Regions from separate parts of the Methylobacterium litchii genome, predicted to be linked through region 2. Evidence: predicted binding sites of a transcription regulator. Region 2 holds the regulator's gene; the other holds the start of a gene.
What was found. Region 2 encodes HrcA, which represses chaperone genes, less so after heat shock. Its sites were predicted from a motif close to GTTAGCACTCNCNNNNNGNGAGTGCTAAC; they were not measured.

Region 1: a site for HrcA is predicted at 1,956-1,984, ahead of groES (co-chaperone GroES). Genes of this name have one in related genera too.

What each region holds. Positions count from the first base shown of each region.
Region 1 covers NZ_JBBXMY010000006.1:104,815-108,987, reverse strand. Annotated here, with positions in the region: gene AAHF99_RS13245 (ligase-associated DNA damage response DEXH box helicase) at 1-144, shown strand, start outside; gene pdeM (ligase-associated DNA damage response endonuclease PdeM) at 198-911, shown strand; gene AAHF99_RS13235 (magnesium transporter CorA family protein) at 924-1,859, opposite strand; gene groES (co-chaperone GroES) at 2,065-2,355, shown strand; gene groL (chaperonin GroEL) at 2,440-4,083, shown strand.
Region 2 covers NZ_JBBXMY010000002.1:244,074-248,246, reverse strand. Annotated here, with positions in the region: gene rdgB (RdgB/HAM1 family non-canonical purine NTP pyrophosphatase) at 1-511, opposite strand, end outside; gene rph (ribonuclease PH) at 508-1,221, opposite strand; gene hrcA (heat-inducible transcriptional repressor HrcA) at 1,384-2,439, shown strand; gene AAHF99_RS06300 (DUF1236 domain-containing protein) at 2,452-3,306, opposite strand; gene AAHF99_RS06295 (MFS family transporter) at 3,533-4,173, shown strand, end outside.

The DNA.
Region 1 (4,173 bases), on a different contig from region 2:
ATCATCCATCGCGCCCTCGACCGGGTGTCGCCGCTGTCCGTCTCCGTGATGCTGGAGATCGGCCGCGAGCGGGTCTACGGCGAGGGAGCGGACGAGATTCTGGCCGAGGCGGAGGCGGAGCTTCTTCAGGAGGCCCTGGCTTGAGCCGAGGCCCGCACGACGGTTCGCCCTCCCCCGACGCGATAGAGGATGCCCTGGTGGCGGCCGGACTCCGACTCGAGAAGACCCAGAAGCACCCGACGATCACCGTTGCGGGCGAAGTGCTCACCCTCGATCTCTGCGGCGGGATCTGGCTCGAAGCCCACCGCACGCTGATCGTCTCCGACCTCCACCTCGAGAAGGGCTCCGCCTTCGCCGCCCGGTCGGGCCAGTTCCTGCCGCCCTACGACACCCGCGAGACCCTGGCCTGCCTGCACGAGGCCATCGTCCGCCACGACCCCGCCCGCGTCGTCGCGCTGGGCGATTCCTTCCACGATGCGCGCGGCCCCGAGCGCATGGAGCCCGGCGACCGGGCGATGGTCGCCGCCCTGCAGGAGGGGCGCGACTGGGTCTGGATCGCCGGCAACCACGACGCGGCAGTGCAGGAGGGCGTCGGCGGGCGCTACGCCGAGGCGCTGACCCTCGGCAACCTCGTGCTGCGCCACGAGCCCGGCGAGGCCCCCTCTTCCGGTGAGATTGCCGGCCACCTTCATCCCTGCGGGAAGGTGGCGGCCCGCGGCCGGGCCGTGCGCCGCCGCTGCTTCGTCACCGATGGCCAGCGCCTCGTCATGCCGGCGCTCGGCGCCTTCGCCGGCGGCCTGAACGTGCGGGATAAGGCCTTCGACGCCGCCTTCCCGAAGGGCTTCACGGCCTATCTCCTCGGCGACGGCCGCGTCTTCGCCATCGGCCGGGCACAGCTGGCGCGGGATTGACGACCGTGCCGCTCAGAACCAGCCTCTGATGCGGAAGTAGATGATCGGCATCACGGCGCTCAGGAAGATCAGGCCCAGGGCGTAGGGATAGCCGTAGGCCCAATCGAGTTCCGGCATGTTCTTGAAGTTCATGCCGTAGATCGAGGCGATCAGCGTCGGCGGCACGCCCACCACCGAGACGACGGTGAGCACCCGGAAGACGTTGTTCTGCTCGATGTTGATGAGCCCCAGGGCCGCGTCGAGCAGGAACTGAACGTTCTCCGCGAGCCGCGTCTCGAACTCGTCCAGCGATTCGATGTCCCGGCGAATCGTCTCGAACCGCCCGTCGTCGTTGAGTTCGAGCCCGTCGCAGGCGCTCGACACGAAGGGTAGGATGCGCTCCAGCCCGAGCAGGCTCGCCCGCACCTTGCCGAGCACTTTCCCCCGGCGGCTGATCGCCCGCAGGATGCGCCGCAGGGCGATGTCGCGGCGGCGGGGCGGCGGCTCTTCCATCCGCCGGGCGGAGGGGCCGCGCACGTCGAAGTCGAAGATGCGGCTCGACAGCGAGTCGAGATCGGCGGCCATCTCCTCCAGCGCGTCGGCGAGGCTGTCGACCAGCTCCTCCAGCAAGACGATGAAGGTCTCGGCCGGATCCCCCGCCTCCTCCTCCGACAGGCGCTGGGCCGCGTGGCCGTAGGCGCGCAGATCGTGGAAGCGGACGGTGACGAGGTGATCCTTCGTCAGCAGGAAGCCGAGGGGCTTCAACTGCGAATCCGCCTGCTCGAAGGTGATCATCGGCGTCGAGAGGGAAAGCCCGCCCTTCAGCCGGCGCAGGCGGCTCGACGTCTCCACCTCGGAGAGCGCGGCGCGCGTGGGGATGCGCAGCCCGGTCTCCTTCTCCACCGCCGCGACCTCCTCGGCCGATGGATCGAACAGGTCGATCCAGACCGCCCCGTGTTTCTTCAGCATGTCGGGTGGCGATCCTGGCAGGCACGGGCCGCGACGCGGCCCGGAAAGGTGCGACCATCTTGACTCGATGACGCGCGATGGCTATTTCGCCACCACGTTGGCACTCGTCAAACGAGAGTGCTAACAAGGGTGCTAACTATGGGGTCGAGGCGACCCGCCGGGCCGCATCAACGCCATCTCCAGACCTGAAGCAAGAGGGCAGCTCATGAAGTTCCGTCCGCTGCACGACCGTGTGGTCGTCCGCCGTATCGAGAGCGAAGAGAGGACGAAGGGCGGGATCATCATCCCCGATTCCGCCAAGGAGAAGCCGCAAGAGGGCGAGATCATCGCCGTCGGGCCGGGCGCCCGCGACGAGAACGGCCGGGTGAACCCCCTCGACGTCAAGGCCGGCGACCGCGTCCTGTTCGGCAAGTGGTCGGGCACCGAGGTCAAGATCGACGGCGAAGACCTCCTCATCATGAAGGAGTCGGACATCATGGGCGTGGTCAACCTCTGACCCCCATCCGACCCAGACAGCTTTGAAGCCCCTTTGAGGCCGAACCCGGCCTCGGGGCATCCTCGAACCGAAAGAGCTTAGGACATGGCAGCGAAAGACGTTCGTTTCTCCGCCGACGCCCGCGACAAGATGCTTCGCGGCGTCGACATCCTCGCGGACGCCGTCAAGGTGACGCTCGGCCCCAAGGGCCGCAACGTCGTGATCGAGAAGAGCTTCGGCGCCCCGCGCATCACCAAGGACGGTGTGACGGTCGCCAAGGAGATCGAGCTCGCCGACCGCTTCGAGAACATGGGCGCCCAGATGGTGCGCGAAGTGGCCTCGAAGACCAACGACATCGCCGGTGACGGCACCACCACCGCGACCGTGCTGGCCCAGGCCATCGTTCGCGAGGGCGCCAAGTACGTGGCCGCCGGCATCAACCCGATGGACCTGAAGCGCGGCATCGACCTCGCTACCGCCGCCGCGGTGAAGGACATCATCGCCCGCGCCAAGAAGGTCTCGACCTCCGACGAGGTCGCTCAGGTCGGCACGATCTCCGCCAACGGCGACAAGGAGATCGGCGAGATGATCGCCCACGCCATGCAGAAGGTGGGCAACGAGGGCGTCATCACCGTCGAGGAGGCCAAGACCGCCGAGACCGAGCTGGACGTCGTCGAGGGCATGCAGTTCGACCGCGGTTACCTCTCCCCGTACTTCATCACGAACGCGGAGAAGATGGTCGCCGAGCTCGAGGACCCCTACATCCTCATCCACGAGAAGAAGCTCTCGTCGCTCCAGGCCATGCTGCCGGTGCTCGAGGCCGTGGTGCAGACCGGCAAGCCGCTCGTCATCATCGCCGAGGACATCGAGGGTGAGGCGCTCGCCACGCTTGTCGTGAACAAGCTGCGCGGCGGCCTCAAGGTCGCGGCCGTGAAGGCTCCGGGCTTCGGTGATCGCCGCAAGGCGATGCTCGAGGACATCGCGATCCTGACCAAGGGCCAGATGATCGCCGAAGACCTCGGCATCAAGCTGGAGAACGTGACGCTCCCGATGCTCGGCCGCGCCAAGCGCGTCCGCATCGAGAAGGAGAACACCACGATCATCGACGGCGTCGGCGAGAAGTCCGAGATCGAGGGTCGCATCAGCCAGATCAAGGCGCAGATCGAGGAGACCACCTCGGACTACGACCGTGAGAAGCTGCAGGAGCGTCTGGCCAAGCTCGCGGGCGGCGTCGCGGTGATCCGCGTCGGCGGCGCGACCGAGGTCGAGGTGAAGGAGAAGAAGGACCGCGTCGACGACGCGCTCAACGCCACCCGCGCTGCGGTGGAAGAGGGCATCGTCCCCGGCGGCGGCACCGCGCTGCTCCGCGCCAAGAAGGCGGTCGCCGAGCTGAAGTCCGACATCCCGGACGTCCAGGCCGGCATCAAGATCGTCCTGAAGGCCCTTGAGGCCCCGATCCGCCAGATCGCCCAGAACGCGGGCGTCGAGGGCTCGATCGTGGTCGGTAAGATCACCGACAAGACGGACTCCGAGACCTTCGGCTTCAACGCCCAGACCGAAGAGTACGTCGACATGATCCAGGCCGGTATCGTGGACCCGGCCAAGGTCGTCCGCACCGCCCTTCAGGACGCCGCCTCGGTGGCCGGCCTGCTGGTGACGACGGAGGCCATGGTGGCCGACGCCCCGAAGAAGGACGGCGGCGCCCCCGCGATGCCGGGCGGCGGCGGCATGGGCGGCATGGACTTCTAAGTCCACGCCACCTGATGAAACGGGAAGGGGGTCGCCGCGAGGCGGCCCCTTTTCTTTTGGGCGTCGCGAGGGCACAGTAACCAGGAATTG
Region 2 (4,173 bases):
AGGTCCGCTCATGGCCCTCGGGGCGGAACAGCGGGTCGTAGCCGAAGCCCGCCGTGCCGCGCGGCTCCACGAGGTCGCCGAACACCCGGCCTTCGAACAGCTCGGTATGGCCATCGGGCCACGCGAGAACGAGGGCCGACACGAAGTGCGCCTTGCGATTTGCGGCGCCGCGCGTGTCGAGTTCGGAGAAGATCCGGGCCATGGCGCCGGAGAAGTCCTTGGTCGGCCCGGCCCAGCGGGCGGAGAAGATCCCCGGCGCGCCGTCCAGCGCATCGACGCAGAGGCCGGAATCGTCGGCAAAGGCCGGCAGGCCGGTGGCCTTGGTCGCCGCATGGGCCTTGATCGCCGCGTTCTCGGCGAACATCGTCCCGGTCTCGTCGGGCTCGGGCAGGCCGAGTTCGCCCGCCGAGACGGCCTCGATGCCGAAGGGCGCCAGAAGCTCGCGCATCTCCACGAGCTTGCCCGCATTGTGGGTGGCGATCACCACCTTGCCGGTCAGGCGGCGCCTCACGCGATGGCCTCCTTCTGCAGGCCCACGAGGCGTTCGGTCCCGATGCGGGCGAGGCGGAGCAATTCGAGGAGCTGCGCCTCGGTGAAGGGCTCGGCCTCGGCGGTGCCCTGTACCTCCACGATGCCGCCCTTGCCGGTCAGCACGAAGTTCGCATCGGTGTCGGCAGCCGAATCCTCCTCGTATTCGAGGTCGAGGACCGGCATGCCCTTGTAGATGCCGCAGGACACGGCGGCGACATGGTCGCGCAGCGGATCGACGGAGATGATCGAGCGGGTGCGCATCCAGGCGAAGCAATCGTGAAGCGCCACCCAGGCGCCGGTGATGGCGGCCGTGCGGGTGCCGCCATCGGCCTGGATCACGTCGCAATCCACCGTCACCTGCTTCTCGCCGATGGCTGACAGGTTGGTAACGGCGCGGAGCGAGCGGCCGATCAGACGCTGGATCTCCTGCGTACGGCCGGAGGGCTTGCCGGAATTCACTTCGCGGCGGGTGCGCTCATGGGTCGCTCGCGGCAGCATCGCGTATTCGGCCGTGACCCAGCCCTTGCCGGAGCCGCGCAGCCATGGCGGCGCGCGCTCCTCCAGGGAGGCCGTGCACAGCACCTTGGTGTTGCCGAAGCTGACGAGGCAGGAGCCCTCGGCGTAGCGCGCCACGGCGCGCTCGAGGGTTACGGGCCGCATCGCGTCGGCGGCACGGTTGGATGGCCGCATGCGACACCCTTTCATTGCGAGAAGTGCGGGCCGGGCTCATAGGCTGCACGGCCCCGGCGAGCAAGCAGCGGATTGATCCGCGAGCCCAGGGCAGACATGATCGGGAGTCAGGACCCGGCGACCGTGACACATCAGAGCTTCGACATTTCACAAAATCAACAGATGCAGGCCCTCTCTGCCCTTAACGAGCGCGCCAGGGAGATCTTCCGGCAGATCGTCGAGAGCTACCTGACGACGGGGGAGCCAGTGGGCTCGCGCAACCTCGCGCGCATCCTGCCGATGGCGCTCTCCCCGGCCTCCATCCGCAACGTGATGGCGGATCTGGAGCATTCCGGCCTGATCTTCGCGCCCCACACCTCGGCGGGGCGCCTTCCGACCGAGCAGGGCCTGCGCTTCTTCGTGGATGCCATGCTCGAACTCGGCGATGTCGGGCAGGACGAGAAGGACCGGATCGAGGGCCAAATGCGCGCGGTCGCCTCGCGCCACACCTTCGAATCCGCGCTGACGGAGGCGTCGAGCCTGCTGTCGGGCGTATCGCGGGGGGCCGGCGTGGTGCTCACCACGAAGGCCAATGCGAGCCTGAAGCACATTGAGTTCGTCCGCCTCGACCCTGCCCGCGCCCTGGTGGTGCTGGTCTCGGACGACGGCAGCGTCGAGAATCGCCTGCTCGACCTGCCCCCCGGCCTTCCGGCCGGCGCCCTGCAGGAGGCGACGAACTACCTCAATGCCCGCCTCGCGGGGCGCACCCTCGGCGTGCTGCGCGCGGAGATCGAGGTGGGGCGCCTCGCGAAGAAGCGCGAGTTGGACGAACTCACCGAGCGGCTGGTGGATGCGGGCCTCGCGACACCGGTCGGGCCCTCGGAGGCGCGGCAACTCATCGTGCGCGGACAGGCCAATCTGTTGGACGACCTGCGCGCGGCCGAAGACCTGGAGCGCATCCGGCTGCTGTTCAACGATCTGGAGACGCAGAAGGACGTGATCGATCTCCTCGCCCGCGCCGAGCAGGGGGAGGGGGTGCGCATCTTCATCGGCTCCGAGAACAAGCTGTTCTCGCTGTCGGGTTCGTCGCTCATCGCGGCACCGTTCCGCGACGGGTCGCAAAAGATCGTCGGCGTCGTCGGCGTCATCGGCCCGACGCGGCTGAACTACGCCCGCATCGTGCCGATGGTCGATTACACCGCCCGCGTCGTCTCGAAGCTGCTCGACGGCGGGCGGTGATCGTTCGCCCGCTTAGGCGGGGATCACGTCCACGATCTCGTAGGTGTCGGGATCGATGATGATGATGTCGTCGCGCACGAGGATGAAATCGTAGCCCTCGTAATCCGGCACCAACTCGACGATGGCCGGCGGCAGACGGTGCAGCCGCACCGAACGCGGGATCGCCGTGCCGACGCTCAGCGCGAAGTTCACGCTGTCGAGCCGCGAGACACCGCCCCGCAGGATCGACTGGCGGAACTCCGTGCGCCGGCCGGTATCGAGGCGGGAATAGCCGCCGCGCACCGCACCGCCATCGCGACCGCCACGGGCGCCCGGCCCGCGCTCGGCACCGCGCCGCTCGCCGGCCGCACCCGGGCCGTTCCGGCCATCGGGGCCACCGCGCTCGGCCGCCCCGTTGCGCTCGCCGGGTCCGCCACGCTCACCGCGCTCACCGGGGCCACCACGATCACCACGATCACCACGATCACCGCGTTCGCCGGGACCGCCGCGCTCCGCGCCACCCCGCTCGGCCGCGCCGCCGCGTCCGGCCGGACCACCCTGCTCGGCCGCTCCGCCGCGCTCGGCGGGTCCGCCGCGTTCCGCGCCGCCGCCGGCCGCCGGGCCGCGCCCACCGCCTTCACCACCGCGCATCCCGGCACCGCCGCCCGCGCCACCCGGACCCGCCGCGCCCGGTCCACCCGCGCCGGGGCCGCCGCTCGCGCCGCCGCCCGGACCGCCACCGCCGCCCGGACCGGCCGCCGCGCCCCCGGCGCCACCCGCGCCACCGCCACCGCCGGCCCCGCCACCGGGTCCGCCCTGGGCGAAGGCCGTCGTCGCGCCCGCCATGATGACCGCCGCGGCCACCGTGCTGCGAAGAATCCTGTTCATGTGCCGTCCACCGTCCCAGAGGGCGCGCCCTCCGGACGCTCGACCCGGGCCGGAACGGGGACGGAATCGAAACCGTTCCGGCATCGTTCGTCCAAGGCTGGTGACAAGCCGCCGCGTCTCGCACACGCGAACGTGAGGAAGCCTTGCGGGCAGGGGTTGGGGCTGTAACGTCCGCGCACGCCAGAGAAGCCGGCGCAGTGTCGGCCCAGCGAGTCCCGGAGACGCCATGTCCGCACCTCCCGCCGACCGTATCAACATCACGTCGGAGGTCCACGATGCCGCCGACCGGCGCCGCCGCATCATGGCGATCGTCGGCTCCTCCTCGGGCAATCTGGTCGAGTGGTACGACTTCTACTGCTACGCCTTCTTCGCCCTCTACTTCGCCCCGGCCTTCTTCCCGAAGGGCGATTCCACCAGCCAGCTCCTGCAGACGGCGGGCATCTTCGCGGTGGGCTTCTTCATGCGCCCGGTGGGCGGCTGGCTGTTCGGGCGCATCGGCGACCGGGTGGGGCGGCGGACCTCGATGGTCATCTCCGTATTGATGATGTGCTTCGGCTCGCTGCTGATCGGCATCCTGCCCACCTACGAGACCGTGGGCACCCTGGCGCCGGTCCTGCTGCTGCTGGCGCGGATGCTCCAGGGCCTCTCGGTCGGCGGTGAGTACGGCACGTCGGCCACCTACATGAGCGAGGTCGCCATCAAGGGGCGGCGCGGGTTCTTCGCCTCGTTCCAGTACGTCACGCTGATCGGCGGGCAGTTGCTCGCATCCCTGGTGCTGGTCGGCCTCCAGGCCGTGATGACGAGCGCGGAACTGACGGCCTATGGCTGGCGCATTCCGTTCTTCATCGGTGCGGGCCTTGCGGTCGT